2 regions of the Micromonospora robiginosa genome follow, and region 1 is predicted to be linked to the other one. Evidence: predicted binding sites of a transcription regulator. Region 1 holds the regulator's gene; the other holds the start of a gene.
What was found. Region 1 encodes HspR, which represses chaperone genes until heat shock. Its sites were predicted from a motif close to TTGAGTNNNNNNNACTCAA; they were not measured.

Region 1 (15,047 bases):
TCTCGCAGACCGGCCGGAAGCCACGGATGGCCAGGCCGACCGCGGTGCCGATGATGCCGGACTCGGCCAGCGGGGTGTCGATCACCCGCTGGTCGCCGAAGTCCTTCTGCAGGCCGTCGGTGATGCGGAACACGCCGCCGAGCTTGCCGACGTCCTCGCCCATGATGACGACCTTGGGGTCGTTCTCCAGGGCCCGCCGCAGGCCGGTGTTGAGTGCCTTGCCGAGGGTGAGCGTCTCCGTGGCCATCAGTGCGCGCTCCCCTCGAACGACTCCATGTACTGCGAGAACCGCGCCCGCTGCTCGTCCAGCTCCGCCGAACCGTGCGGGTAGACGTGGTCGAACATGCTGACCGGCTGCGGGTCGGGCATGTTGAGCACCCGCTCGCGCAGGTGCACCGACTCGGTGCGGGCCTGCTCGTCGACCTCGGCGAAGAACGACTCGTCGACGATCTGCTGCTTGAGCAGGAACGCCTTCATCCGGGCGATCGGGTCCTTGGCCTGCCAGGCCTCGACCTCGCTGGCGATCCGGTAACGCGTCGGGTCGTCGGAGGTGGTGTGCGCGCCCATCCGGTAGGTGTACGCCTCGATCAGCGACGGGCCCTGGCCGTTGCGCGCGGTGTCCAGCGCGTGCCGGGTCACCGCGTACGAGGCGAGCACGTCGTTGCCGTCCACCCGGACACCGGGGAAGCCGAAGCCGCCGGCCCGCCGGTAGAGCGGGACGCGGGTCTGGCGCTCCAGCGGCTCGGAGATGGCGTACTGGTTGTTCTGGCAGAAGAAGACCAGCGGCGCGTTGAACACGCTGGCCCAGACGAACGCCTCGTTGACGTCGCCCTGGCTGGTGGCGCCGTCACCGAAGTAGGCGATCACCGCCTCGCCGTCCTCGCCGCCGGTCTTGCCGTCCATCGCGACGCCCATGGCGTACCCGGTCGCGTGCAGGGTCTGCGCCCCGATCACGATCGTGTACATGTTGAACTTGAACTCGTTCGGGTCCCATCCGCCCTGGTCGACGCCGCGGAACAGGCCGAGCGGCATGATCGGGTCGATGCCGCGGCAGTAGAGGACGCCGTGCTCCCGGTAGGTCGGGAAGGCCATGTCCTGCGCACGCAGCGCCCGGCCGGAGCCCACCTGCGCGGCCTCCTGGCCCAGCAGGCTGGCCCACAGGCCCAGCTCGCCCTGCCGCTGCAGGGCGGTCGCCTCGGCGTCGAGCTTGCGGACCAGGACGAGGTCCCGGTAGAGGCCGCGGTACTCGTCGTCGGTGAAGTCGACGCGGTACTCGGTCCCGTCCGGACCGAGCGCGGTCTCGATCCGCTCACCCTCGGGGGTGAGCAGTTGTACGAGTTCCGGTTCGCCGGTCGCGGCGGCGCGCCTGGTACGGGGTGCGGCCCGCTTGCTGCGGGTGGCGGCCCCGGGGTCGCCCTTTGCCATCCGTCTCTCCCTGTCTGTCTGCGCCGCGCCGGGGGTGACCCGAGCCGCGCACCTCGTGCGCCCGCCCGGCTGCTGCCGGGTCGGTCCCTGGCGACCGCGCCTAGCCCCGGTGAGGGTTGCCGCGCGGCGTGAGCCGGGGTCCGTCGGGGGACCCAGGCCCGGGAGCGCCGGCGCCGTTCCGCACCAGCCGCGGGGTGCGCGGAGGTGGCGGCTGCGTTGCCGTCGTGCCTGAATGATTGCAGAGGAGGTGAGCGGGCCCACAGTATGGCCTCCCCCGCCGGCGAGGTTCCATCGGGTTCATGACGCATAGACGCTTTTGTCGGATACGCCACCTCGGGCCGTCGGACAAAGTGTGTGTCGACACGCGGTTGCGGCTGGTGAACTGAGCGTCACTGAGCCAAGCTGACGGGGAGCCATCGCGCGGCATTTGTCCCAATATCTGCGCGTGCTCGCCCGTCCCGTCGACGCGTACGAGGAGTGTGCCGGTGTACGAGCCAGAGGGTCCTCCCGGTGCTCCCTTCCTCGGCCGGCACCGGGCGACGTCCACCACCCGCTACCGCCGGGTGGTCGGCGCGCACCGGTCTCCCGGGGCCGGCGGCCCCAGCCGCGGCTACCTGCTGACCGTGGCGCTGCTCGCCGGCACCGCGTCGATGCCGATCCTCGCCGCGATCAGCACCGGCACGGCGTCCGTGGGAAACAGCGCCCTGCCCGACGCGGGCACCCGGTTCATCCCGACCCCCTCGGTCGGGCCGGTGGTCATCCCGCTGCCCCAGACCACCCAGGGCCCCGCGCTCCCGGTGCCCACGCCGGCGGTCGGCGTCACCACCATCGCACCCCCGCGACCGGTGCTCCCGGCGGCCCCGTCCCTGCCCGACGACAGCGACCTGGGGTCCGGCCACCGGTCCCGACCGTCCGTCGCACCCCCGCCGCCGCCCGTGTCCGGCCGACCCACACCGGTCCGACCGCCGCGACCCTCCCCGGTGCCGTCCCCGTCCCCGTCGGACCCGGTCACCCCGAGCCCGACGCCGGAGCCGTCCGCCACCACCGCCACGCCCGAGCCCACCGGCACCACGTCCGAGCCGACACCGAGCGACGGACCGGAACCGACCACCACGCCGCCCGACGGGTCGCCGACGCCCAGCCCCACCACCGCACCCACGGCCACGGCCACGGCCACCGCGACCGCTACCGCGGAGCCGAGCCGGTCTCCGCAACCGAGCCGGTCCGCGACGCCGAGCGCCACACCCGCGTGACCCGCCCGGGCGCACGCACGGTGCTCCGGGGCTGCGCCGGCCGCCAGCTCTCGCCGCCGGCCGGCGCGCGCGTCAGGCGGGGTCGTCGGTGAGCCGGTGCCGGTTCGCCTCGATCCAGGCGTTCAGCGCCTCCGGATCGTCCGGGTCCACCCCGTCCGCCATGAGCTGCGCCACCGCCGCGGTGGCCGGGCTGCGCCGCTCACCGGTGCTGTAGAGCCGGGCGAACTCCGGGATCATCTCGGTGATCGCCTCGTCCGTCCGGGCAGCCGCGGACTGCGACAGCCCTCGCTGCCGGGCCGCATACGCCGCCCAGGCGCGCAGCACCCGGGGCAGCATCGCGGCGTCGTCCATGTCGAGCACGGCACGGCGGTGCACCCAGTCGAGCAGGAACAGCTCGGCGACCATCGGGCTCCACCGCATCGGGTCCGCGTCCGGGAAGCTCGCCGCGTGGTCCAGCAGCAGACCCAGGCAGAAGTGCAGGGAGGCCAACTCGCCGTCGGCCACCTCGGGCAGGCCGAAGCGGTTCGCCTCGGGCGCGTCGAGGAAGGCGCGCACCAACCGGGTCCGCTCCTCGTCCGTCGGCGGCGGCGTGACGGTCGGACCGGCCGGCCGGGCCGGCGCGGGCAGGGCGGCCAGCCGGGCGCCCACCAGGGCCCGGTCGGTGGCGAGCGAACCCTGGGCGGGCAGCTCGCCGAGGTCGTCGGTGACCGCCAGGTGCCGACTCACCTCCGCGTGCATCCGCGCCGGGTCCTCGGTGCGGAACCAGGTCAGCTCGTCCTCGGTGCAGATCTCCCGGGCCTGCTCGACGATCCGCTCCGCCGGGCCGCCGACGAACACGTCCTTGGTGATGCCGATGTTGTGGTCGACGAGGGCCACCAGGGCGTGCTCCGGGCCGCCCTGCTCCTCGTCGTCGTAGGCGAACGTGGCGAGGTAGGAGGTCTGGTCGCCGTACACGTCGCCGTAGGCCCAGGTGCCGGTGAGGCGCACCCGGCCGAGCTGGCCGGCCCAGGCCGGGGCGAGCGCGCCGGGCCGGACCCGGGCGGCGCCCTCGGCGTCCGGCACCAGGGTGGCGAAGACGGCGCGGATCGTGGTCGCGGCGGCGCTGCGCCGGCGAGACGTGGCGGCCAGGAAGCCGGCCACGAACTCGCGGACGGCCTGCTCCCGGTCGTGCTCGGCGACGGCGTAGACGCTGCCCAACAGCGCGGCGCCGAGCATCTCCGCGTCCAGCGCGGAGTCGAGCCTCGTCACGTTGCGCGCGGCGTGCAGCACCGCGTCGTAAGGGGTCTGTGGCGTGGCCATGCATCGACCCTACGCCGCGCGGTCGGCCACCACACCGGCCAGCGCGCCGGGTTCAGCGCCGCTCGGCCTCCCGCAGCGCCTCCCGCGCCGTGCCGTAGCGCGCCAGCACCGCCCAGACCGGGTCCAGCACGTGCTTCTCGCCGACGCTGCCCACCGAGGTGAGCAGGCGCTGCTCGGCGCGCCGCCGGGCCCGCCGGGCCGCCCACCCGACCACCGGCCGGGTCAGCACCGCGACCAGCAACCCGGCCAGCAGGCCGCCCAGCAGCAGCACGGTCGGCCAGGGCACCTCGCCGAGCCTCGGGTGCTCCAGCGGCGGCAGGCCGAGGAAGCGCAGCGCGTAGCCCAGGAGCAGCCAGAGCAGCCCGCCCAGCGCGGCGAGCGTGACCAGCCACTGGATCCCGCCGACCACCCGCCACCAGGCGGGCCGTCGGTCCATGCCCAGGTCGGTGGCGGCCACCGCGTGGTCCAGCGCGCCCGGCAGGTCGGTCAGCCGGGACCGGGCCGCGGCGGTCACCGCAGCCGGCCAGGGCGCCGGCAGGTCGGTGCTGGAGCGGTCGGCCACCGCCCGGATGGCCAGGTGCAGCGACGAACGCTGCGCGGCCGTCGGATCGGGTACGGAGGTGGCCGAGATCAGGCTCTCCGCCGGCGCCTCCGGGTCACGCCCGGGCAGGTGCAGCCGGCGCAGCGGATCCGGGCGCAGCTTCCGCCAACTCCGCACCAGCGGCCAGCCGGTGCTGCTCACCGCCCGGTGCCGGTAGGCCCCCTCGACCGCCTGCGCCACGGTCGGCACGCCGGCCGCCCCGGCGAGCGCCCGGGTCAGCTCCTGCGCCGAGGCGTCGCCCGGCCGGGTGCGCGGCGGCTCCGGGCCGACCAGCGGTTCCAGATCGGCCACCACGGCGTCCACGTCCCCGGAGAGCCGGCGCAGGGCGGCCTGCCGTTCCGCGACCGTCCGTTCCAGCTCGGCCCGCAGCCCGGCCAGCCCGGCCGGGTCGGTGGCCACGGTGGGCAGCAGCGGCACCCCGCCCAGCCCGTCGGCGTCGAGCAGCCGGCGCAGGTCGTCGAGGACCGTGGGCAGCTCGGTCGGGTGCAGCCGGTCGGCCTGGTTGAGCACCACCACGGTCACGTCCTTGTGCCGGTGGAACTCACGCAGGTAACTCGTGTGGATCACCCGGTCGGCGTACTTCTGCGGGTCGACCACCCAGACCACGAGGTCGACCAGGCCGAGCAGCCGGTCGACCTCCAGCCGGTGGTGCTGCTGCACCGAGTCGAAGTCGGGCAGGTCCAGCAGGACCAGACCGTGCAGGGTGGACTCGTCGTCGCCGTCCAGCGGGCTCTCCCGGACGAACCGGTGCCGGGGCAGCACGCCCACCCAGTCGAGCAGCCGGACCGCGCCGTCGAGCGGACCCCACACGCAGGCATGGGCCACGCCGGTGGTCGGCCGGCGCACGCCGACCGGGGAGAGGTCCATCCGGGCCAGCGCGTTGAACAGGCTGGACTTGCCGCTGCCGGTGGCGCCGGCCAGGGCGACCACGGTGTGCCGGCCGGAGAGCGCGAGCCGGTCACCGGCCCGCTCGACCACCGTGTGCCCGGCGACCAACTGGGCGTCCGGCACCTGGCCGTCCACCGCGCGGAGAAAACGCTGGACCGCCTCCAGGCGCGCGATCAGGACGTCCGGGTCGACCCGCTGGTCGGCCCGGAGCGCCTCGCGCACCCGTCCCACGATATTGGTCATGGGCGGTCGCCGTCCTGTTCGGTGGTGGGCAGCAGCGGGGCGTCGCCGGCGGCGGACAGGCCGCTGCGGTGCCGGGCCCGTTCGACGGTCACCGCGGCCCGTCGCAACGCCTCGCCGGCGTCGGTGGCCGGTCGCGCGGCCTCGGTGCGGGCCAGGAACCGGGCCGCCTCCTCGGCCATCAACGCGCCGACCCGGTCGAGCAGGTCGACCCGCGCCTTGCGGGACAGGTTCCGCACCGCCTGGTCGCCGAAGATGGCCTGGAGCACGGTCTGGCCGGCGACCGCCGTTCCGGTGCCCGCGGCCACCTCCAGCCCGGTCGGGATGAACGCGGTGGAGGCGAAGACGCCGATCATGACGGCCAGACCGGTGGCGTTGACCGCGTACGCGGCCGTGCGGGCCACGAACCGCCGGTCGCCGCCCTCGACCCGGACCAGCTCCAGCACCCCGCGCTGCCAGTCGCGGACCAGTTGCTCGGCGCGCGCCGGCAGGTCGGCCGAGGCGTGCGCCAGCTCCGGTTCGAGCAGCGCCGCGCCGGCCGGATGCGCCTTCCACCCGGTGTACGCGTTCTCCGCCGCCTCGGCGGCCACCCCGCGCAGCAGCGTGACCAGTTGCGACTCGATCGCCGTGCGCAGCTCCGCGGACGGGGCCGGTCGCCCGGTGACCGCCGCGACCATCCGGTCGCGCAGCCGCCCGATCCGTGCCTCCAGGCTGCGGAAGAACTCGCCGGTGCCGATGAACTCCTGCCAGCGGGCCAGCACCTCGCCCCGGAGCAGCCGGCCGTCCTTCAGCCCCTGGTCCACGGTGCGCTCCGCGCCCCGGTAGGCGGCCCGGACCCGTTCGTCGAGCGCCTCGGCGGCGGCCACCTGCTCGTCGGCGGCGTCGGCCAGCCCTTCGACCACCGGGTGCAGGGCGGCCAGCGCGCCGTCGAGCGTCTGCCGGACCACCGCCGAGCGGGCCTCCGCGTCACCGGCGAGCCGGGCGAACCACCCGCTCAGCGGGGCGGTCATCCGGTCGGGCAGCAGCCCCTGCCCGTCCACCCAGGTCTCCGGCAGCACGAACAGCGGCGCGCTGCCCAGCTCCTGGCTGGCCAGCATCTGCGACAGGTGGGCGGCGATCTCGTCGGCCGCCTCGGGCGGGACCCGGTCGAGCACCATGGCCACGGCGGTGCCCCGGGCCCGGGCGCTGCGCAGCAGCTCCCAGGGGACGGCGTCGGCGTAGCGCGCGGCGGTGGTGACGAACAGCCACAGGTCGGCGGCGGCGAGGAGCTGCCCGGCGAGCGCCCGGTTGGCGTCGACCACCGAGTCGATGTCGGGGGCGTCGAGGAAGGCCAGGCCCGGCGGCAACGCCGGGGCGGTGACCAGTTGCAGGGTGCCGGCCTGCTCGCTCGGGTCGGTGGTGCGGGTCAGGCCGGGCAGCAGCTCGCCCTGGCGGAACCAGGCCGCGTCGGCCGGGTTGCAGACCAGCACCGGGGAGCGGGTGGTCGGGCGGAGCACGCCGGCCGCGCTGACCCGGGCCTGGACCAGGCTGTTCACCAGCGTCGACTTGCCGGCGCCGGTGGAGCCGCCGACCACCACGAGCAGCGGGGCGTCGAGGCGGGCCAGCCGCGGCAGCAGGTAGTCGTCGAGCTGGTCGGTGAGGCTGCGGGCGGCGTGCCGGGCCGATTCGGCCGACGGCAGGGTCAGCGGGAAGCGAGCCGCGTCGATCGCGGACCGCAGGCCGGCGAGCGCGGCGGGCAGGCCCGAGGCGTCTCCGCCGGGCGGGTTCTCGCCGTCGGCGGTTCCGGTGCGGGCGGCGACGGCGGGCGCGCCGGCACGGGTGGCGGGATCGCCATGCGTCGTCACCGCTAAAGCGTGCCCGACCGACGCAAGGTAAGACAACCGGACGGTAATAACGGTCAGGTTGCGCCGAGTCGACTCAACCTCGACTTGCGGTTTGCCGGCGGCGTGGCACTATTGAGTCAAGTTCACTCAACTTGTGGTGTGGCCGCCTCCGGGCGACCCCGCCGGGCAGGCCGTCCGGCCTGCTCACCCGTTACGAAGCGAGGAAGCGAACATGGCACGTGCGGTCGGCATCGACCTCGGCACGACGAACTCCTGCGTCAGCGTTCTCGAGGGCGGTGAGCCCACCGTCATCGCCAACGCCGAGGGCTCGCGGACGACTCCCTCGATCGTCGCGTTCGCCCGCAACGGCGAGGTGCTCGTCGGTGAGGTCGCCAAGCGCCAGGCGGTGACCAACCCCGACCGGACCATCCGCTCGGTCAAGCGGGAGATCGGCACCAACTGGACCGTCGACATCGACGGCAAGAAGTACACCCCGCAGGAGATCTCCGCCCGGACGCTGATGAAGCTCAAGCGGGACGCCGAGGCGTACCTGGGCGAGCAGATCGCGGACGCGGTGATCACCGTCCCGGCGTACTTCAACGACGGGCAGCGCCAGGCCACCAAGGAGGCCGGTGAGATCGCCGGCTTCAACGTGCTGCGGATCGTGAACGAGCCGACCGCGGCCGCCCTGGCGTACGGCCTGGACAAGGGCTCCAAGGAGCAGACCGTCCTGGTCTTCGACCTCGGCGGCGGCACCTTCGACGTGTCGCTGCTGGAGCTGGCCGAGGGCGTGGTCGAGGTCAAGTCGACGAGCGGTGACAACCAGCTCGGCGGCGACGACTGGGACCAGCGGATCATCGACCACCTGGTGAAGACGTTCCGCGGCGAGCACGGCATCGACCTCTCGCAGGACAAGATGGCCATGCAGCGGCTCAAGGAGGCGGCCGAGAAGGCCAAGATCGAGCTGTCCGCGGCCACCACCAGCAACATCAACCTGCCGTACATCACCGCCGGCTCGGCCGGCCCGCTGCACCTCGACGTGACGCTGAGCCGCGCCGAGTTCCAGCGCATGACGCAGGACCTGCTGGACCGCTGCAAGGGCCCGTTCGAGCAGGCCGTCAAGGACGCCGGGATCAAGGTCTCCGACGTCGACCACGTCATCCTGGTCGGCGGCTCGACCCGGATGCCGGCCGTCACCGACCTGGTCAAGCAGCTCACCGGCCGCGACCCGAACAAGGGCGTCAACCCGGACGAGGTCGTCGCCGTCGGCGCCGCGCTGCAGGCCGGCGTGCTCAAGGGTGAGGTCAAGGACGTCCTGCTGCTCGACGTGACCCCGCTGAGCCTGGGCATCGAGACCAAGGGCGGCATCTTCACCAAGCTCATCGAGCGCAACACCACCATCCCGACCAAGCGCTCCGAGGTCTTCACCACGGCCGACGACAACCAGCCGTCGGTGCTGATCCAGGTGTTTCAGGGCGAGCGGGAGATCGCGGCCTACAACAAGAAGCTCGGCACCTTCGAGCTGACCGGCCTCCCGCCGGCGCCGCGCGGCGTGCCGCAGATCGAGGTCACGTTCGACATCGACGCCAACGGCATCGTGAACGTGCACGCCAAGGACCTGGGCACCGGCAAGGAGCAGAAGATGACGATCACCGGCGGCTCCTCGCTGCCGAAGGACGACATCGAGCGCATGCGCCGGGACGCCGAGGAGCACGCCGACGAGGACAAGCGCCGCCGCGAGGAGGCGGAGACCCGCAACGTCGCCGAGGCGCTCCAGTGGCAGACCGAGAAGTTCCTCGCCGAGAGCGGCGACAAGCTGCCGGCTGAGAACCGTGACCAGCTCAACGAGGCGCTCGGCGAGCTGCGCAGCGCCCTCGGCGGGCAGGACATCGACAAGATCAAGGCCGCGCACGAGAAGCTGGCCCAGGTTTCCCAGCAGGCCGGCTCGCTGCTCTACGCCCAGCAGCAGGAGGGCGAGCCGGGTGCCCAGGGCGCTCCGGGCGCCGGCGCGACCGGCCCGGGCGCCGGTGCCGGTGCGACCGGTGGCCCGCAGGCCGGCGGCGCCGACGACGTGGTCGACGCGGAGATCGTGGACGAGGACAAGAAGTGACGATCGGTCCCCGACACGACTCGCACGGCAGAGGGATGAGGTAACCGCATGACGGACAAGCCACGAGCGGCCGACCCGGGCTCCACCGGGTCGGCGCCGGGTGGCTCCCCGGGCGCCGGCAAGGACGCCGGCGACGAGCCGCGGGTCGTCATCCGCGACAAGCGCAAGCTCGGCAAGGTGACCGAGGAGCCGGCGAACGACGCCTCGGCCGCCGACGCCGCCGCCGACGCGCCCGCCGAGGGGCTGGTCGAGGAGGCCGAGGTCGTGGTCGACGAGATCGTCGGCGAGGCCGACGTCTCCGGGCCGCCCGTGGTCGACGCGCCCGCCGAGCCGCACGGGGAGAGCGCCGGCACGGCGGCCCCGCTCGGCGCCGAGCTGGAGTCGCTCCGCGCCGACCTGGAGGAGCGCACCCGCGACCTCCAGCGGGTCTCGGCGGAGTACGCCAACTACCGCAAGCGGGTCGACCGCGACCGCAACCTGGTCCAGGAGCAGGCGACCGGCGGGGTGCTCACCGCGCTGCTGCCGATCCTCGACGACCTGGACCGGGCCCGCGAGCACGGCGACCTGGTGGGCCCGTTCGGCAGCGTGGCCGAGCAGCTCACCGGCGCGCTGGGCAAGTTCGGCCTGACCGCGTTCGGCGAGCAGGGCGACCCGTTCGACCCGACCCGGCACGAGGCGGTGGCCCACCAGACCTCCGCCGACGTGACCGAGCCGACCTGCGTGCAGGTCATGCGCCGGGGCTACCAGCTCGGCGAGCGGCTGCTGCGGCCGGCCCTGGTCGCGGTAGCGGACCCGGAGTAGTGCCGACCCGTGACGTCCCGCCCGCCCCTGTCGGGCGGGCGGGACGACCGGGACTCGACCCGTGGAAGGGGGTGGACCGGTGAGTTCCAAGGACTGGATCGAGAAGGACTACTACGCCGCGTTGGGCGTGGACAAGTCCGCCTCCTCGGACGACATCAAGAAGTCGTACCGGAAACTGGCCCGGGAGTCGCACCCGGACCACAACCCCGGCGACACCGGGGCCGAGGAGCGGTTCAAGACCGTCTCCGAGGCGTACGCGGTGCTCGGCGACGAGAAGAAGCGCCGCGAGTACGACGAGATGCGGTCGCTCTTCGGCTCGGGCGCCTTCCGGCGTGGCGCCCGCGGGGCGGGCCAGCCCGGCGGCACGCCGTTCGACGTCTCCGACCTGTTCGGCGGGGGTGGCGGCGGTGGCGACGCCCGGTTCGGCGGGGGTGGCTTCACCGACCTGTTCAGCACGATCTTCTCCGGCGGCGGCGCCGGTGGCGCGGCCCGCGCGCGCGGCCCGGCCCGGGGCCGGGACGTCGAGGCCGAGGTGGCGCTCGACTTCTCCGACGCGGTCCGTGGCGTGACGCTGCCGCTGACCCTGCGCGCGCCCGGCGTCTGCGACACCTGCCACGGCAACGGCGCGAAGCCGGGCACCCAGCCGGTGGCCTGCCCGGTCTGCCACGGCGCCGGGGTCACCACCCGCAACCAGGGTTCGTTCAGCTTCTCCGAGCCGTGCCGCAACTGCCAGGGCGTCGGCACGATCGTCGAGGAGAAGTGCCCGGAGTGCCACGGCACCGGCGGGGTCACCAAGACCCGCACGTTGAACGTGCGCTTCCCGGCGGGGGTGGCCGACGGGCAGCGGATCCGGTTGGCCGGGCGGGGTGAGCCCGGTGAGCGGGGCGGCCCGGCCGGTGACCTGTTCGTGCACGTGAAGGTCCGCCCGGACGAGCTGTTCGGGCGTACCGGGGACGATCTCACCCTGAACGTCCCGATCACGTACGCCGAGGCGGTCCTCGGCACCGACCTGCGGGTCCCGACCCTGGACGGCACGGTGACCCTGCGGGTGCCGCCGGGTACTCCCGCCGGACGGGTGCTGCGGGCCCGGGGCAAGGGCGTCGTCCGCAAGGACGGCCGCGCCGGTGACCTGCTGGTCACGCTGGACGTGGTGGTCCCGGCGACGGTGTCGGACGAGGCGCGGGCGGCGCTGGAGACCTTCGCGGCGCAGACCCCGCCCGCCGCGCGGGAACATCTCGAAGCGCGGGTACGTCGATTCAGTTGACGGCGGCAGCGGAGGTGAGCGGGCATGTCGGAGGAGTACGCCGGGTCGGGTGACCCGGCCTACGAGGCCAAGATCTTGATGATCTCGGTGGCCGCGCGGATGGCGGGCATGCACCCCCAGACGCTGCGCCAGTACGACCGGTTGGGGCTGGTGCAGCCCGGCCGGGCGGCCGGCGGCGGCCGACGGTACAGCGTCCGGGACGTGGTGCTGCTCCGCGAGGTGCAGCGCCTCAGCCAGGACGACGGGATCAACCTGGCCGGGGTCAAGCGCATCATCGGGTTGGAGCGGCTGCTGGAGGAGGCGCAGCAGCGGGTGGCCCGGCTGGAGGCGGAGCTGGACGCCGCGTACCGGCGGATCGCCGAGCTGGAGTCGCTGGGCGGCTTCCCCCGCGGCGACCTCGTGCCCACCAACCGCACCTCCACCGCGCTCGTCGTCTGGCGCCCCCGCCGCACGCCCGACCGCTGACGTTCCTCGTCCGTACGAAGGCCGGCACGCCCCCAGCCAGCTCGTGCCGGCCTTCGTCGCGTCTGTCCGCGTCCGGTCCGGGTTGCGGAAAGCGGGGTGCGACGAGGTGGGGTGCACTACGCTGCTGATCAGGGATAAAAGCCCTGAAACGGAATCCGGGCTGGCGGGGGGAGCCATGGCGGAACCGGCGAAGAAGGTGGCGGAACGGGCGGAGGAACGGCTGGAGAAGGTGGCCGAGAACGTCCGCGAGCGGTTCGACCGGGTCACCGAGGGTCGCTTCAGCGACAAGGTCAAGGAAGGGCGTTTCGCCGACCAGACCGACCACGGTGTGGACCGGGCGAGGGACGACGAACGCCGCAAGAAGCAGGGCGGATCGACCTGACGATCCGTCGACGTGCGGGCCGGGACCCACGGGGGGTCCCGGCCCGTTCGCCGTCCCGTCCCCCGCCCACCCCACACGTGATCAAGGACTTCACGTCCCTTTCCCGTCGATCTTGGAGTTGTGGCACCTCGATTTTCCCCGCAAAGGGGACATTCCTTGGCACCACAAGTCCAAGATCGACGGGGTGGGGCGGGCGGGGGCGAGGCGAGGCCGGGTTAGAGGCGGCGGTTTTCGCGGACCAGGCCGCCCTCGCACCAGTCCCGGTAGACGAAGAGGTCGGGGCGGGCGAGCAGCACCCGGCTGTTGTGCGCCCAGTTGCGCATCAGGTCGTCGCCGACCCGCTCGGCCTGCTCGACCAGCTTCCGGAAGCGCCGCTTCGGGTGGGCCCGGAAGTTCGTCCGGATGCCGTCGGCGGCGTAGATGTAGAGGCAGTGCAGCGCGAACCGCCGGGCCGGACAGCTCTGGTCCATGGCCAGGTCGAACAGCGTCTGCACCAGATGGTCACCGGCGACCAGCAGGTCCCAGTCCGGCGGCATGGAGGCCAGCGGGACCGAGTCCGGCTGGTAGGCCCAGGCCCGCAGTTCGGCGGGCGAGGGGTCGACCGGGTTGGCGAAGCCGTGGAACGTCTCTTCCTGCACGCTCACCGGCCGACCTTCCGCGTTCGCTGGCGGGGGCGCTGGCCACCCGCGGACCCTGGCTGCTGGGGCGACACGTTAACGCGGTTGGGCGGAGCAGTGGTAGACCTTCCCGGAATCAATTTGACAACCGTTGGCCGGGCCGGACCGCTGAGTCGCGAGTCCGGCCCGGCCGAGGTCAGTCGCCCACCCTCACCTGGGCGGCGGCGGCCCGGGTGGCGGCGGCGCGTTGGCGCAGCCACTGCTTGAACCACGGGGTGTCCGGCAGCCGGGCGAGCAGCGGGCCCGTCACCACCGTGATCAACACGTACGCGGTGGCGAGTGCGGCCAGCTTGGGCTCCACCGGGTAGACGGCGGAGACGGCCAGCCCGGCGATGACGATGGAGAACTCGCCGCGCGGGGTGAGCGCCAGCCCGGCCCGCCAGCGGCCCGGCTCGGCGATCCCGGCCCGGCGGGCGGCCAGGTAGCCGGTGGCCACCTTCGTCGCCATGGTCGTCGCGGCCAGCAGCAACGCCGGCAGCAGCACCGGCGGCATGTCCAGCGGGTTGGTGACCAGCCCGAAGAACACGAAGAACACGGCGGCGAAGAGGTCCCGCAGGGGCGAGAGCAGTTCGGTGGCGTGGTGCGCGACCGGCCCGGACAGCGCGATGCCGACCAGGAACGCGCCGACCGCGGCGGAGACCTGGAGCTTGGCCGCGAGCCCGGCGACGAGCAGGGTCAGGCCGAGCACCCCGAGCAGGAGCGCCTCCGGATCCTTGGCGGAGAGCGCGGTGGAGATCAGGTGCCCGTACCGGATCGCCACGGCCAGCACGACGACCACGGTGAGCACCGCGACGGCGAGCGCGAAGCCGCCCTTGACCAGGCCGACCCCGGCGAGCAGCGCGGTGACCAGCGGCAGGTAGAGGGCCATCGCCAGGTCCTCGATCACCAGGACGGAGAGGATCACCGGGGTCTCCCGGTTGCCGACCCGGCCCAGGTCGCCGAGCACCTTGGCGATCACGCCCGAGGACGACACCCAGGTGACGCCGGCGAGCACCACGGCGGCCACCCAGCCCCAGCCGAGCAGCAGCGCGAAGGCGAAGCCGGGGAGCGCGTTGAACACGGCGTCGATCAGTCCGGCCGGCGCCGCCGAGCGGAGGTTGCCCACCAGCTCGTTGGCGCTGTATTCCAGGCCGAGCATGACCAGCAGCAGGATCACGCCGATCTCCGCGCCGACGGCGAAGAACTCCTCGCTGGCGTTGAGCGGCAGCAGGCCACCGTGCCCGAACGCGAGGCCGGCGAGCAGGTAGAGCGGGATGGGCGAGACGCCGACGCGCCGGCTCAGCCGGCCCAGCAGGCCGAGCAGGAGCAGCAGCGCCCCGACCTCGATGAGCAGGATGGTGGTTTCGTGCATACGCGTCAGCCGTCCGGATCGGTCTCGGCGAGGATCGCCGTCACGCCGTCGAGACCCTGGCGGGTGCCGACCACGACGACCACGTCACCGGCTTCGAACCGGAAGGTGGGGTCGGGCGAGACGTTCACCTCGCCCTGACGCAGCACGGCCACGATGGACGCGCTGGTCCGGGTGCGGGCCTTGGTGTCGCCCAGCCGCCGGCCGACGTACTTGGAGCCGGCCGGGATCACGATCTGCTCGGTGAGCAGCCCGGCGGCCTGCTCGCGCAGCCCGGAGAGCTGACCCAGCATCAGCGACGCGCCGAGGATGTCGGCGAGCGCCTCCGCCTCGTCGTCGGTCAGCGGTATGTCGTGCTGGCAGGAGTCGGGATCGTCCGGGTCGTAGAGGACCAGGTCGCGGCGGCCATTGCGGTGGGAGACCACGCCGAGCCGGCGGCCGGACTCCGTCATGAGGTCATGACGTACGCCG
Region 2 (15,047 bases), 3.3 Mb from region 1:
CTGCGGGCCGCCACGAACTCCCCGGCCGGCCGCTGCGCCCCGGCGACCGCCCGGGCCCGGCGCCGGTCCGCGCCCCGGAAGCGCAACGCCAGGCTCAGGTGCGGGACCCACCGGTCGGGCAGGTGCCACGGGTGCGGGCCGGTCGCCTCGGCGAGCACGTCCCACACCGCGCCGTGCAGCGCGACCAGTTGCGGCGTCGGGCGGACCAGCCAGACCAGCGGGGCGCTGCCGTCGAGGACCTCCAACCGGCCCAGCCGCACCGGCAGCGGCAGCGCGGCGTCGAAGAGGTCGCCCAGCCGCCGCTCGGCGCCGGGCGGGAACTCGTCGACCGAGGCGAGCGTCAGGTGGGGCCGGTTCGTCGGGTGCGTGTTGGCGGCCAGGCTGGGCAACCCGGCGGCGGCGAGCCGGCTCCACGCCGCGCGCACGCCCGCGTCCAGCTCCTCCGAGCAGATCAGTTCCACCGTCCGCACCGGATCAGGCTAGTCCCCGGCGGCGGGCCGCGACGCCCCGGCGTGGTCAGAGCCAGCCGGCCTCGCGGGCGCGCCGGACCGCCTCGGCCCGGTCGGTGGCGCCGAGCTTCTGCACCGCGGCGCTCAGGTGGTTGCGGACGGTGCCGGCGGCCAGGTGGGTCCGCCGGGCGATCACCGCGACCGGGGTGCCCAGCTCGGCCAGCCGCAGGGTCTCCAGCTCGCGCGGGGTCAACGGGCACTCGGGCAGCGTCAGCGCGTCGGCGGCCAGCGCGGGGTCGACGTAGCGGGCGCCGGAGTGCACCCGCCGGATCACGTCGGCCAGCGCCCCGCCGGGCGCGCCCTTGGCGAGGAACCCGCGCGCCCCGGCGGTCAGCGCCGGCCGGAGGTGGGCGGGCCGGGCGTGACCGGTGAGGATCACCGGCGCGCAGCCGGGCAGCAGCCGGGTCAGCTCGGCGGCGACCTCGACCCCGCCGGGCGGCGGCATCTCCAGGTCCAGCACCGCCACGTCCGGGCGGTGGGCCAGCGCCGCGGCCAGGGCGGCGCGGCCGTCCGCGGCGTGCGCCACCACCTCGATGTCCGGCTCCAGGTCGAGCAGGGCGGCCAGCGCGAGCCGGATCAGCTCCTCGTCGTCGGCGAGCAGCACCCGGATCACGACGGCACCGGCACGGTCGCGACGAGGCTGAACACGCCGTCGTCGGCGGAGGCCCGGACCCGACCACCGGCGGGGGCGAGCCGGTCGGCGAGTCCGCGCAGGCCGCCGCTGAACGCGTCCGGGCCGGGGCCACCGGCGCCGTCGTTGCGTACGGTCAGCGTCACCAGGGCATCGTCGCGGCTGAACTCGATCCGGCACCAGCCGGCCCGGCTGTGCCGCAGCACGTTCGTGCCGGCCTCCCGCAGGACGGCGGCCAGGTCGGCGGCGACCGGGGCGGGCAGCTCGCCCACCGGCGGCCCGACGGTGCAGCGCACCCCGCTGGAGCGCAGCACCTCCCCCAGCGCGGCCGCCTGCTCGGCCAGGTCGACGGCGCGGTAGCCGTGCACGGCCGCGCGGACCCGGGTCAGCGCCGACGCGGCGAGCCGCCGTGCCTCGGCGGCCTCCCGGCCGGCCCGGGCGCCGTCCACCGGCGCCAGCCGCTCGGCCAGCTCGGCCTTCAGCGCGATCACGGTGAGATCGTGCCCGAGCAGGTCGTGCACGTCCCGGGCGAAGCGCAGCCGCTCCTCGGCCGCGGCGAGCCGCACCTGGGCCGCCTGCCCCTGTCGGGCCTCGACCAGCAGGTCCCAGAACCACACCTGGACCCAGGTGAGTGCCGCGATCCCGGCGCCCACCCCGCCGGTGACCAGCAGCGCCGTGGGCAGCGGGCCGCCGGTCGCCAGGGTGACCCCGGCGGCGGTGGCGAGCACCCCGAGCGCCGTGGCCGCCGCCACCGCCGGCCGGAACAGCAGCGGCGTCATCCCGACCAGCGACGCGCCCAGCCAGGCCCAGGTGGGCCAGGCGCCGGCCGCCACCGGGCCGAGCAGCGGCAGGCTGAGCAGCGCGGCCACCGCCAGCGCAAGGTGCCGGCGACGTCGGGCCGGCGCGGCGAGCCACGGGGTGACCGCCGCGTGCAGCACCGCCACCTGGGTCACCGTGAATGCGGCCAGCGCGACCGCGCCGAACGCCACCCGCACCGGGTCCGGCTCCCGGGCCAGGCCGACGGCCGGCAGCAGCACCGTGGTCCACACGTTCGTGCCCAGCGACAGCAGGGTGACGCGCCGGGCCCGGCGCAACCGGTGGTCCACCGCCTCGACCGTCATGCCCGCCGATCCTAGGTCGTGGCACGCCGATCTCCCGCCCGGCGGGGCGCCGCCGGCACCCGGGAGAGATGTCACGGCCGAACCGTGCGTTCCGCACGGTTCTCCGATGACGAACGCGCCTGGTCCGGTGCGTGCCGCGCCGGCAGGGTCGGTGCATGACGGAGATGACGGCAGGCGTACCCCGGCGGTGGGCCGGATGGGTCCGGACCCGGCACCTGGCCGGGATGATGGTGGCGATGGTGGCCGGCATGGTGCTGCTCGGCCCGCTGTGGCGGGCCGTCGGGCAGGCGGTCGGCGGCGCGGGCGTGCTGGCCCGGGCGGACGTCGCCGCGCTGGTGATGGCGACGAACATGTCCCTGGGGATGGTCGCCTGGATGTGGCACCGCGGCGACGGGTGGGCGGCCACGGCGCAGATGACGGCGGCCATGTTCGTGCCCTTCCTGCTCCTGCTCCCGCCCTGGTGGGCCGGTCTGGTCGGCGACCACGCGCTGATGCTCGGCGGCCACCTGCTGATGGTGCCGGCGATGGTGCTGGTGGCGCTGCGGCACCACCACGCGCCCGGCGTCACGCCACCGCGCCGCCCGGCGGCGGCGGTGGCGCGCCGCTGGCCGGCCGCCCTGGCGCTGCTGATGACCGCCGACATGTGGTTCGCGCCGACCGTGGTCCCGCCCTGGACGTTGCTGGTGCTCCCGGGCGGTTACCTGCTCCTCGGCACCTGGCGGCGGCAGTGGGGCGACCGGCGTCGGCTCGGGGTCCAGCTCGCCGGGCTGGCCGGGTGGGGCGGTCTCGCCGCGGTGGCGGTGGCCGTGCCGGACCGCGTCGCCGGGGTGCTGGTCGGCCTGGGGTGGCTCGGCCACACCGGCTGGGACCTCTGGCACCACCGCACCGGCGGGGTGGTGCCCCGGGGGTACGCGCAGTGGTGCGCCGTGCTGGACGTGGCGGTCGGGATCACCACGCTGCTGGCCGTCCTGTCCCGGTGACCCGGACCGGGCACGGGGCCGGTCCGGGTCACCCGGAGGGGCCGGTCCGGGTGGCGCGGCGAACGTTTGCGCCGGTCGCCGCGACCCGCGTCCGGCGGTGATGAAAGGCTTGTCGGATGAGCGCCGCACCGACCCCGACCGACCCCACCGCCCCCGCCGACGCCGAGGACGCCCCCGCCTTCGCGGATCTCGGGCTGCGCGCCGAGCTGCTGGGGGCGCTGTCCGCCCTCGGCTACGAGGAGCCCACCCCGATCCAGAGCGAGGCCATCCCGCCGCTGCTGGCCGGTCGGGACCTGCTCGGGCAGGCGGCGACCGGCACCGGCAAGACCGCCGCGTTCGCGCTGCCGCTGCTGCAGCGGATGCCGGTGGCGCGCCCGGACGGCGACCCGGTGTCGTTGGTGCTGGTGCCGACGCGGGAGCTGGCGGTGCAGGTCTCCGAGGCGTTCCACCGCTACGGCAAGGACCTGGGCGCCCGGGTGCTGCCGATCTACGGCGGCCAGCCGATCGGCCGGCAGTTGCGCGCCCTGGACCACGGGGTGGACGTGGTGGTGGCGACGCCCGGGCGGGCGCTCGACCACATCGCCCGGGGCACGCTGCGGCTGGGCTCGCTGGCCACCGTGGTGCTGGACGAGGCGGACGAGATGCTCGACATGGGCTTCGCGGAGGACATCGAGGCGATCCTGGAGCACGCCCCCGAGGGCCGGCAGACGGTGCTCTTCTCGGCCACCATGCCGGCCCGGATCGACGGGCTGGCCCGGCAGCACCTGACCGACCCGGTCCGCATCCGGATCGAGCGCGAGCGCCCGGTGGCCGGGGCGGCGCCGAAGGTGCGGCAGAGCGCCTACCTGGTGGCGCGGGCGCACAAGCCGGCCGCGCTGGGCCGGGTGCTGGACGTCGAGTCGCCCACCGCGGCGATCGTGTTCTGCCGCAGCCGGGAGGAGGTGGACCGGCTCACCGAAACGATGAACGGCCGGGGCTACCGGGCCGAGGCGCTGCACGGCGGGATGAGCCAGGAGCAGCGGGACCGGGTGATGGGCCGGCTGCGGGGCGGCACCGCGGACCTGCTGGTCGCCACCGACGTGGCGGCCCGGGGGCTGGACGTCGAGCAGCTCACCCACGTGGTGAACTACGACGTGCCGTCCGCGCCGGAGGCGTACGTGCACCGGATCGGGCGGGTCGGCCGGGCCGGGCGGGAGGGGGTGGCGATCACCCTCGCCGAGCCGCGCGAGCACCGGATGCTCAAGACGATCGAGCGGGTCACCGGCCAGCGGATCACCATCGACAAGATCCCGACGGTCGCCGACCTGCGGACCCGGCGGTTCGAGCTGACCCAGGCCGCGGTGCGGGAGGCCCTGCTCGAGGACGACCTGGAGCCGTTCCGGGCGGTCGTCGAGTCGCTGACCGACGAGTTCGACCTGATGGAGGTGGCGCTCGCCGCGGTGCGGCTGGCGCACGAGGCCACCCTGCCCGGCACCGCGGACGAGGAGGAGATCCCGCAGGTCGCCGTCCGCGCGAACCGGGACGGGCGGCCGGGGACCGAGGGCCGGGACCGGCGGGCCGGGGTACGCTCCCGCGCCGCCGGCACCGCCCAGGTCTTCATCGGCCTGGGCCGGCGGGCCGGGGTGCGGCCGCAGGATCTGGTGGGCGCGATCACCGGCGAGACCCGGGCCAGCGGCCGGGACATCGGCTCGATCGAGATCGCCGACCGGTTCTCGCTGGTCGAGGTGCCGCAGGAGCTGGCCGACGAGGTGATCGCGGGGTTGCGCGGCAGCACCATCAAGGGCCGCAAGGCGACCGTCCGGCGCGACCGGGACGGCCAGGGCGACCCGGGTGGCGAGCGCCGCTACGAGGGCCGGCGCGACCGGCGGTAGGTGGCCCGGACCGCCGCGACCGGACCGGCCCCGACGAGGTCGATCCGGCGCGGCGCCGGGTGGCGCTCAGGTGCAGTTGCGGATGGACCAGACCGGGTCCCAGTTCTGCGAGCCGGTGCCGGTGCCGGTGAAGGAGTTCAGGACGTTGCCGCTCTGGCCGTAGAAGGTGACGGTCGGGCCGCCGGTCTGGGCGTTGACGTAGAAGCCGGCGCCCTGCCAGTTGGCCAGCGCGTAGCGGGCGCAGGCGAAGAGGTCGAAGATCTTCCAGCTCGACGTGGTCGGGTCCCAGACGAACGTGCAGAGGTTGCCGCTGGCGCAGGTGGCCGGCTTCCCGGCCGCCACGTGCCGCACCTGGCGGGCGGCCGGCGACACGGTCGGCGTCACCGCCTGGACGCTCACCGGCCGGCCGGCCGCCGACGCGGCGGGCAGGGTGAACACGTGGTCCCGACCAACCGGCCCACCCGGTCTGGCGGACGCCGGGGCGGCGAGGACGAGGACGCCGGCGAGGACCACGCCGACGAGCAGCGCGACCCTGCGGAGCGGGCTCAGGGAGGTGGTGGTGGACATGGGACGCCCCTTTCCGAAAACTGTTTCCGAATTCGGTCCGGAACGGGCCACATTCACCGTCGGGGCCGAATAACCGCAGCTTAGGACGCCTCCACCGAGGCCACCAGGGCGACATGTCGACAGTTTCAGAAACTGCACGACGGCGTTGTCGCCTCGAATTCCTCTCGCATTTCGTACGCGCGGACCCCCGCCGCCGGGAGGGCGACGGGGGTCCGACGGCAGCGGTCGGGTCAGGCTGTGGCGAGCGGCTGGCCGCCGATGCTCCGCGCGTCCACCTCGGCCGGCCGCAGCGCCAACGCGAGCACGTCGGCGACGTCGGCGAGGGTGTGCACGGTCAGCGCCTCCCGGACCTCGGCGGGCAGGTCGTCCAGGTCCGGCTCGTTGCGCTTCGGGATGATCACCTCGGTCAGGCCGGCCCGGTGCGCGGCGAGCAGCTTCTGCTTCACCCCACCGATCGGCAGCACCCGCCCGGAGAGGGTCACCTCGCCGGTCATCCCGAACTCGGGCCGGACCGGCCGGCCGGTCACCAGGGACGCCAGCGCGGTCACCATGGTGATGCCGGCGCTCGGGCCGTCCTTGGGCACCGCGCCCGCCGGGAAGTGCACGTGGATCCGCCGCCCGGCGAGGGCGTTCGGGTCGATGCCGAGCCGTCGCCCGTTGGAGCGCAGGTACGACAGCGCGATCTGCGCCGACTCCTTCATCACGTCGCCGAGCTGGCCGGTGAGGGTCAGCCCCGGCTCGCCCTCCATGCCGGTGGCCTCGATGAACAGCACGTCGCCGCCCGCGCCGGTGACGGCCAGGCCGGTCGCCACGCCGGGCACGGCGGTCCGCTCGGCCGACTCCGGCGTGAACTTCGGCCGACCCAGGTAGCGGGCCAGGTTCGCGGTGTCGACGCGGACCGGCGCCGGGTCGGTGGCCAGCGCGACGGTCACCTTCCGCAGGATCTTGGCCAGGGCCCGTTCGAGCTGCCGGACGCCGGCCTCCCGGGTGTACTCCCCGGCGATCAGCGCCAGCGCCTCGTCGGCGACGGTCACGTCCTCGGCGGTCAGGCCGGCCCGCTCCCGCTGCCGGGGCAGCAGGTGGTCGCGGGCGATGGACACCTTCTCGTCCTCGGTGTAGCCGTCCAGCGTCACCAGCTCCATCCGGTCCAGCAGCGGGCCGGGGATCGCCTCCACCACGTTGGCGGTGGCCAGGAACAGCACGTCGGACAGGTCGAGGTCGACCTCCAGGTAGTGGTCGCGGAAGGTGTGGTTCTGCGCCGGGTCGAGCACCTCCAGCAGGGCCGCGGCCGGGTCGCCGGCGTAGCCGGCGGCCAGCTTGTCGACCTCGTCGAGGAGCACGACCGGGTTCATCGAGCCGGCCTCGCGCAGCGCCCGTACGATCCGGCCGGGCAGCGCGCCGACGTAGGTGCGCCGGTGCCCCCGGATCTCCGCCTCGTCGCGCACGCCGCCGAGCGAGACCCGGACGAAGTTGCGGCCGAGCGCCCGGGCGACGGACTCGCCGAGGCTGGTCTTGCCGACACCGGGCGGGCCGGCCAGGGCGAGCACCGCGCCGGAGCCGCGTCCGCCGACCACACCCAGGTTGCGCTCCGCGCGGCGGTTGCGCACCGCGAGGTACTCCAGGATGCGGTCCTTCACGTCGGCCAGGCCGGCGTGGTCGGCGTCCAGCACGGCCCGCGCCGCGGTCAGGTCGGTGTGGTCCTCGGTACGCGTGCCCCACGGCATCTCGAGCACCGTGTCCAGCCAGGTGCGGATCCACCCCGCCTCGGGTGAGGCGTCGCTGGCCCGCTCCAGCTTGCCGACCTCGCGCAGGGCCGCCGCGCGGACGTCGTCCGGCAGCTCGGCGGACTCGACGCGGGCGCGGTAGTCGGCGGAGCCGTCCGGCTCGTCCTCGCCCAGCTCCTTGCGGATCGCGGCGAGCTGCTGCCGGAGCAGGAACTCGCGCTGGGACTTCTCGAGTCCCTCGCGGACGTCGCTGTTGATCTGCTCGGTGACCTCCTGCTCGGCCAGGTGCTCCTTCACCCAGCCGACCAGCAGCTCCAGCCGGGCGGTGACGTCCGGCGCGGCCAGCAGTTCGGTCTTCTGCGCCAGGCTGAGCCAGGGCGCGTAGCCGGCCGAGTCGGCCAGCTCGGAGAGGTCGGTCATCCGCTCCATCGCGTCGATGACCTGCCAGGCGCCGCGCTGCTGGAGCACCGAGGTGGTCAGTGCCCGGTACTCGCGGGCGAGTTCCCGGGCGCGGCCGGCCGGGGCAGGCTCGTCGAGGGCGGTCGCCTCGACCCAGAGCGCGGCGCCGGGGCCGGGCACGCCGGAGCCGATGCGGGCCCGGGTGAGACCGCGGACCACGGCGGCCGGCTCGCCGCTGGGCAGCCGGCCCACCTTCTCGATGGTGGCGACCACGCCGACCGGGCCGTACTCGCCGTCGATGCGGGGCACCGCCAGCAGCGTCTTGTCACCGGTCGCGCGGGCCGCGTCGACCGCGGCCTGGGTGGTCGGGTCGAGGGTCACCGGGATGACCATCCCGGGCAGCAGGACGGCGTCGGTCAGGGGAAGTACCGGAAGAGTTGCCATCGAAACACCTGCCATCGTCGGTTGAGCGTGTCTGACTCAAGTAACAAACCGTTCCCCTTGTTCCGGTGTGTGACCCAGGACACGTTCCCGGCGTGACCGACCCGCCCGCGACCCCGTCGACCTTTTTGCCGACCACCGATTCCGCGACCCGCCGATTGAAACGGGTGGGGTATTGTTGCGAAATTACCGCTTGGTAGGTCAAACTCTTAGCCACACCCCGCCCGACACAGGGAGTAATGGCGATGGCAAGGAAAGTAATCACCGTTCTGACCGACGACCTCGACGGCGGAAAGGCCGATCGGACCGTCGAGTTCAGCCTGGACGGCGTGGCATACACGATCGACGTCTCCGACGAGAACGCGGGCGTCCTGCGCAAGGCCCTGGACCCCTACATCAGCGCTGGCCGGCGCATCGGCCGCGGACCCGTCGACGCCGGCCGCACCGCCCGGCGCGCCACCCGGCCGAGCACCTCGGGAATGGACCGCGAGCAGAACCGCGCCATCCGCGAATGGGCGGCCAAGAACGGCCACGAGATTTCCGAGCGCGGGCGCATCCCGGTCTCCGTGGTGGAGGCGTACAAGAACCGCTGAGCCTTCCGGTTCACCGTCGGGCGCCCGGGGTCGGACCGAGAAATCGGTGTGACCCCGGTCGAGTTCTGTCCGGTCGACAATTTTCGCGTCACCCGGTCGGGGCGGCACCAATTTTCCACAGGCACGAACGGCCGGAGCCGCCCGAGGTAGTCCCCGGGCGGCTCCGGCCGTTCGTCGTACGGTCAGTTGACCTGGATGCGCACCACGTCGATGGCCGGGGTCTGGTTGGCCCGCTCCATCATCGGGATCCGGTGCGAGCCGTCACCCGCCCAGACCGAGCACTGGGCCAGGCCCGAGTCCGGCAGGCCCGGGATCTGGATCAGCACGTCGTCCGGCTGGTTGCCGCCCTTGCCGTCCTCGGTGGCGACGAAGAAGGCCGGCACGTCCTGCGGGTTCGGGGGCTGCCGGGTGCTGCCGAGCATCCGGCACGCGGTGTGGAAGTGGCCGCGCACCAGACCCTGGTCGTTGAGCAGGGAGCTCTCGATGTAGTAGCCGCCCTGCCCGGCGGCGAGGAAGCGGTCGCGCACCAGGTTCCTGGTGGTCACCCGGAGGGTGAACGGCTGGTTGCGCTGCACCTGGTTCGGGAACTGCGTGATGAGCAGCGACGGGTTGTTCGCCGCGGCGCCGACCTCACCGAAGGCGGTGCTCACGCAACGGTTGCCGTTCTGGAAGCCGTTGTGCGCCTCCAGTTGGCTCTGGCCGCAGTCCTTGGCCAGCGGCTGAAGGCCGCCACCGTTGTTCTGGCCGCCACCGTTCTGGCCACCATTGTTGTTGCCGCCGTTCTGGCCGCCGCCGTTCTGGCCACCGTTCTGACCGCCGTTGTTGTTCCCGCCGGTCTGGCCGCCGTTCTGGCCCCCGCCGTTGTTCGCGCCACCGTTGTTGCCGCCGTTCTGCGCGTTGTCGGCGAGCGCGCACTGGGCGAGCTTGTCCAGGCCCTGCGGGCGCTGGCCGCCACGACCGATGGCAGTGGCGATCCGGTTGAGCGTGGCGGTCCGCTTGTCCGCGAGCGGACGGAGGATCGCGTTGTTGATGAAGTTGCCACCGTTGCGGCCCTCCGCCGCGAGCCGGCGGTTCGCCTCGGCGATCTGGCTGTCCAGCAGGGCCAGGTTGCGGTCCACCTCGGCGCGGGCCCGGTCGGGCACCTGCGGCAGCTTGCTCTTGACGTCGGGGCAGGTCACGGTCGGGGTGCCGGCGCCGGCGCCACCGGCGTTGGTCTGCTGGCACTCGGCCGCGGACATCTGGCCGTCACCCCAGTGGTTACGCACCCAGCGGCCGTTCTGCCAGGTCCGGGTGGTGCTGCCCTGACCGCCCGGAGCGGTCGCTCCCGGACTCGAGGGCACGCAGGACGCCGAGGCGACTCGGGTGGTCCTGCGCTGGTCCTGGGCGGACGAGATCTGGGTGACGGCGACGATGCCGCCGAAGACGGCGAGCGTGCCGACCACGGCCAGCACCCGCTTGCTCCGCGCGTTACCGGATGACCGGCGCGCCCGTGTGGACCTGCGCATCGAATTGCTCTCCTTCTCGATCCGGTAGTTGACTGGTGATCCCGGGGCGTCATTCCTCGGGGTGGGATCACTGCGACAGGTGGTCGCGCGTCAATGGCCGACGGTGCCCTCTCCGCACCGTCTCCGCGCCGTCCGGGCGCGGCGGAAGATCTGCGTCCATTCCCGCTTAGGTACGGAGCGCCGTCGGCGAAGGTTCAACCGGAGATCAGAAAAAAATCGAGGGCCCGACCGGTGGTGCGGAACGGCGGATCAGTCGGCGCAGAGATGGTCGAACGCGAAGCCGCCGTCGAAGGAATCCCGCCGAGCGGCGAGGCGGCGCACCTGCTCGCGCAACTCGTCCCGGTCCACCAGGGACGCCGCGTCGGCGTCGAGGTCACGCAGCCGCTCCCCCAGCGCCGCCGCGGCCAGGTCCTCGGCGAGCCGACCCGGGTCCACCCCGCAGGAGAAACCCCGGCAGGACAGCCGCACCCGCTCGACCCGGCACCGACCGGCGCGCACCTCGACCCAGCTCCAGCCCTCCGCCGGGCCGTCCGTCCACCGCACGTGCAGGCCGCGCACGATCGGGTCGGCCAGCCGGCCCGCCACGTACGCGTCGACCGCGTCGACCCGGGCCAGCGCCCCGAGGTCGTTGACCGGACCCCGCCGGCCGTCCGGCAGCCGACCCACGATGTCGCGGAACCCCACCGCGTCCCCACCGTCCGGGTCCGTGCCCTCGGCGTACGCGCGGGCGTCGAGCACGTACTCGACGAACCGGCGAACCTGCTCGCCGCCCACCAGCGTCGCCGACTCTACCCGCAGCAGCGGCAGGCCCACGGCGGCGCACACCGCGTCGGTCAACCGGTCGGCGCGGCGGGCGGGCGCGCCGTCGGGCGCGGGCGCGCCCAACCCCACGGCGAACCGCGGCAGGCCGGTGTCGGCGGCGCAGACGACCAGGTCGAGGCGGGTGCGGCCGGCGGCGCTCCACTGGCTGCCGGTGACCCCCGGCGGGCGGCCCTGCGCCAGCTCGCCGAGCCGCCGGTCGGCGTACCCGACGTGACCGGCGCGCACCAGGCGCGGGGTGGCGCCGGACGGGATCGGCCGCAGCCAGGAGGCGGCCACGCTGCCGGTGCTCGTCATCTCGCCACAACCCGTCCGTCGCTCGCTCGACGTCCGAGTGTAGGACGTCGATCATGGTGGCCGCCTCGGCGGTGCGGCCGAATCCGGACGCCCGACGGGCGGTGCGCGGCCGGTTCCCGCGATCTAGGCTCGGCGGGTGCACAGCGGACGGACCCCGGAGCGATTCACCAAACGCAGCCTCGTCGCCGTATCCCACGCCATCGAGCGGGCCGCGCTGACCGAGGCCGAGGACGGCCCACTGGTCGTCCTCGCGCTCTTCCAGCGGCTGCCGTACTTCGAGCGGGAACGCGCGGTCTACCGGCGCCTCGCCGAGCGGGCGGCCGTCACCGTGGTCGGCATGGTCGGCGGTCCCCCGCCGGACCTCCCCGACGGCGTGTACCCGGTGACGCTGGACGAGACGGAGGACCTGGCCCGGGAGTGGAGCGTGGTGGCGCTGACCCCCCGCTTCGGCGCCACCCTGGTGGCGTACGACCGGGGTGAGGTCACGCCGGCCGCGACGCTGGAGTCCGGCCGGCTCTTCGAGGGACGGTGGGGGTTCCGCCGGGACGCGGCGCTGCACGAGGTGATCCGGCTGCGGGAGCGCCTCGCCGAGCGGCTGCCCGGTGCGGCCCGGTCGGCGCTGGACGACGCGGTCGCCCGGGTCCGGGACATCCCGGCCGGGCCGGGCGAGGCCCGGGCCGAGTCGGCGCTGAAGCTGCTCGCCCAGCGCGGCGACCGCGGCGCGCCACCGGTCGAGACGACGGACGGGATGCTCGACGAACCCGGCCTGCGCCGGTGGAGCGGGGCGGACGGGGTGACCGCCTCCGGCACGCTGCCGGTGGCGCTGGTCGGCCTGCGGGTGGACGAGCCGGCCGGCTCGCCGGAGCGCTTCGGCCGGCGCAGCGCCGCCCGGGAGGGCCAGGCCCTGCTCGCCGCCGTCACCGGCGTGCTGCGCCCGGTCGACCGGGCGGTACGGGTCGCCGACAACGAGTTCCACCTGGTCCTGCCGGCGCTCGGGGAACCGGAGGCGCTGGCCGTGGTGGGCCGGCTGCACGACGCGATCGGGGCGCTGGCCCGGTCGTTCCCGTTCGTCGCCTACTCGGTGCACGCGGCGGTCGCGGTGACCGCCCGCCGGCCGCTGCCCACGGCCGACCTGCGGGCCGCCGTGCAGTGGGCGGTACGCGAAGGGGTGCCGGTGGCGGGCCTGCCGCCGGAGACCGCCGCCGCCCCCGCCGGCGTCGGCTGACCGGTCGACGCCGGACGAGCCGCGCCGCCGGACGGCGGCGGTGATACGCGAGGACGGACCGCTACGAGGGGAGGCCGGACGTGCGGGTGGTGTCGCTGGTGCCGTCGCTGACCGAGGCGGTCGCGGCGACCCGGCCGGAGGTGCTGGTCGGCGCGACCGACTGGTGCACGCACCCGGCCGGGCTGGACGTCGCCCGGGTCGGCGGGACGAAGTACCCCGACCTGGACCGGGTGCTCGCCCTGTCGCCCGACCTCGTGCTGCTCAACGAGGAGGAGAACCGGCTGGCCGACGCGGAGGCGCTGCGTGCGGCCGGGGTGGCGGTGCGGGTCACCTTCCCGCGTACCGTGCCGGAGGCGCTCGACCAGCTCGGCGCGCTGGTCGCCGCGATCGGCGCGCCCGACGAGCCGGCCTGGCTGCGCGCGGCCCGCCGGGCATGGGCCGCGCCGCCGGTGCCGGAGCGGGTCCGCACCGCGGTGGTGCCGGTGTGGCGGCGCCCCTGGGTGGTGCTGGGCCGGGACACGTTCGCCGGGGACGTGCTGCGCCGGCTCGGCGTGGTCAACGCCTGGGCCACCGACCCGGAGCGCTATCCCCGCCCGACGCTCGACCGGCTGCGGGCCCGGGCGCCGGAGCTGGTGGTGCTGCCGGACGAGCCGTACCGGTTCGCCGCCGACGACGGGCCGGAGGCGTTCCCGGGGGTGCCCTCGGCGCTGGTCTCCGGCCGGCACCTCACCTGGTACGGCCCATCGCTGGCCGAGGCGCCGGCGCTGCTCGCCGCCCAGCTCGCCACCGCCGTCTGATCGGTCGCCCGGGACGGGGACGCGACGGTCAGGCGATCGGGGTGGCGTGCACCGGGTCCAGCTCCATCAGCGTGGTGTCGTCCACGTCGTAGGCGATGGCGTTGTGCACCGCGACCACGCCGGCGACCTGACCGGCCAGGCGGCCGGCGAGGTCGACGGCGCTGCGGCGGTCCAGCCGGCCGTCCATGGTGACCTCGCCGCCGCGGACCTGCACCGTGACCAGGCCGTCCCGGACGGAGAGCACCCGGCGCAGCACCTCCCGGACCACGTCCTCGCGGATCTCCGCGTCGGTGCGCAGGTGCACCCGCAGCAGGTCGCCACGGGTCACGATGCCGGCCAGCCGGCCGAGGTCGTCGAGGACCGGCAGCCGCTTGACCGCCTCGCGGTCCATCAGCCGGGCGGTGGCCGCCAGCGTCGCCCGCTCGTGGGTGGTGACCGCCGGCGCGGTCATCAGGTCCCGGGCCACCAGCGCGCCCGCCTTCTCCCGGGCGGCGCGCCGGCGACGCCCGGCGAACACCCGCCGCTCGTCGGGGTGGCCGGCCCGCTCCACCTTGTGCAGCAGGTCCGCCTCGGAGATCACCCCGAGGACCCGGCGGAACGAGTCCACCACCGGCACCCCGCTGACCCGTTCCCGCACCAGCACGTCGACGACGTCGCGGTACGGCGTCTCCTCGCCCACCGTGGCGACGTCCCTGGTCATCACGTCGGCCACCTGCCATGTCCTCATCGCGACCTCCTCGCCACGTGGCTCCACCAGCGACGCTAGGCCGCCGGTGGGGATCCGGGCAGGGGCGGCGGGCCGGTCCCGGGCGGGCCCTCCGGACCGGGTCGGGACGGGACCAAGGACCCGTACGCGAGGCACCCTCGGCCCTGCTCCCGACCACCGCCGGGGAGTGGAATGAAGGTGCCACCGGAAAGCGCGGTGCGAGGCACAGGAAGGGACGTGGAGACCATGACCGCGACAATCGAGCGGACCCCCGCCGCCACCACCGCCCCGGCGGCCGAGACCCCCCGCCAGAAGGCCACCCGGTTCGTCTGGGCCGGGCTGCGGATCGCCCTGGGCTGGACCTTCCTCTGGGCGTTCCTGGACAAGATGTTCGGCCTGGGACACGAGACCCCGGCGAAGAACGCCTGGATCAACGGCGGCAGCCCGACCAAGGGCTTCCTGAGCTTCGGCGCGGCCGGCCCGTTCCAGGGCTTCTACCACGACATCGCGGGCGCGGCCTGGGCGGACTGGCTGTTCATGCTCGGCCTGCTCGGCATCGGCGTGGCGCTGCTGCTCGGCATCGGCACCCGGATCGCCGCCGCCGCCGGTGGGCTGCTGCTGGTCATGATGTGGACCGCGGTCCTGCCTCCGGAGAACAACCCCTTCATGGACGACCACCTCATCTACGCGGGCCTGCTCGCCGGCCTGGCCCTGGTCGGTGCCGGCAACACCCTCGGCCTCGGCCGGGCCTGGGCGAAGCTTCCCCTGGTCCAGCGCCTGCCCTGGCTGAGGTGAGCGCAGGTCGCCCTGGGGCGGGCGTCGCCGGCAGGCGGCGCCCGCCCCGTCGTACGCGCCGGGGCGG

Region 2: a site for HspR is predicted at 8,268-8,286, ahead of lon (endopeptidase La). Genes of this name have one in related genera too.

Annotation. Positions count from the first base shown of each region.
Region 1 covers NZ_CP059322.2:5,297,516-5,312,562, reverse strand. Annotated here, with positions in the region: gene H1D33_RS23500 (alpha-ketoacid dehydrogenase subunit beta) at 1-247, opposite strand, end outside; gene pdhA (pyruvate dehydrogenase (acetyl-transferring) E1 component subunit alpha) at 247-1,425, opposite strand; gene H1D33_RS23490 (hypothetical protein) at 1,911-2,678, shown strand; gene H1D33_RS23485 (hypothetical protein) at 2,751-3,977, opposite strand; gene H1D33_RS23480 (GTPase) at 4,030-5,709, opposite strand; gene H1D33_RS23475 (P-loop NTPase family protein) at 5,706-7,550, opposite strand; gene dnaK (molecular chaperone DnaK) at 7,762-9,639, shown strand; gene grpE (nucleotide exchange factor GrpE) at 9,688-10,440, shown strand; gene dnaJ (molecular chaperone DnaJ) at 10,520-11,704, shown strand; gene H1D33_RS23455 (heat shock protein transcriptional repressor HspR) at 11,729-12,169, shown strand; gene H1D33_RS23450 (hypothetical protein) at 12,345-12,551, shown strand; gene H1D33_RS23445 (hypothetical protein) at 12,767-13,195, opposite strand; gene H1D33_RS23440 (cation:proton antiporter) at 13,365-14,579, opposite strand; gene H1D33_RS23435 (cation:proton antiporter regulatory subunit) at 14,585-15,047, opposite strand, start outside.
Region 2 covers NZ_CP059322.2:1,849,349-1,864,395, reverse strand. Annotated here, with positions in the region: gene H1D33_RS08145 (2'-5' RNA ligase family protein) at 1-470, opposite strand, end outside; gene H1D33_RS08140 (response regulator transcription factor) at 517-1,122, opposite strand; gene H1D33_RS08135 (sensor histidine kinase) at 1,119-2,261, opposite strand; gene H1D33_RS08130 (hypothetical protein) at 2,417-3,241, shown strand; gene H1D33_RS08125 (DEAD/DEAH box helicase) at 3,358-5,112, shown strand; gene H1D33_RS08120 (hypothetical protein) at 5,179-5,679, opposite strand; gene lon (endopeptidase La) at 5,910-8,246, opposite strand; gene H1D33_RS08110 (histone-like nucleoid-structuring protein Lsr2) at 8,489-8,836, shown strand; gene H1D33_RS08105 (hypothetical protein) at 9,019-10,341, opposite strand; gene H1D33_RS08100 (DUF2726 domain-containing protein) at 10,591-11,457, opposite strand; gene H1D33_RS08095 (DICT sensory domain-containing protein) at 11,594-12,682, shown strand; gene H1D33_RS08090 (helical backbone metal receptor) at 12,763-13,479, shown strand; gene H1D33_RS08085 (CBS domain-containing protein) at 13,508-14,206, opposite strand; gene H1D33_RS08080 (DoxX family membrane protein) at 14,423-14,980, shown strand.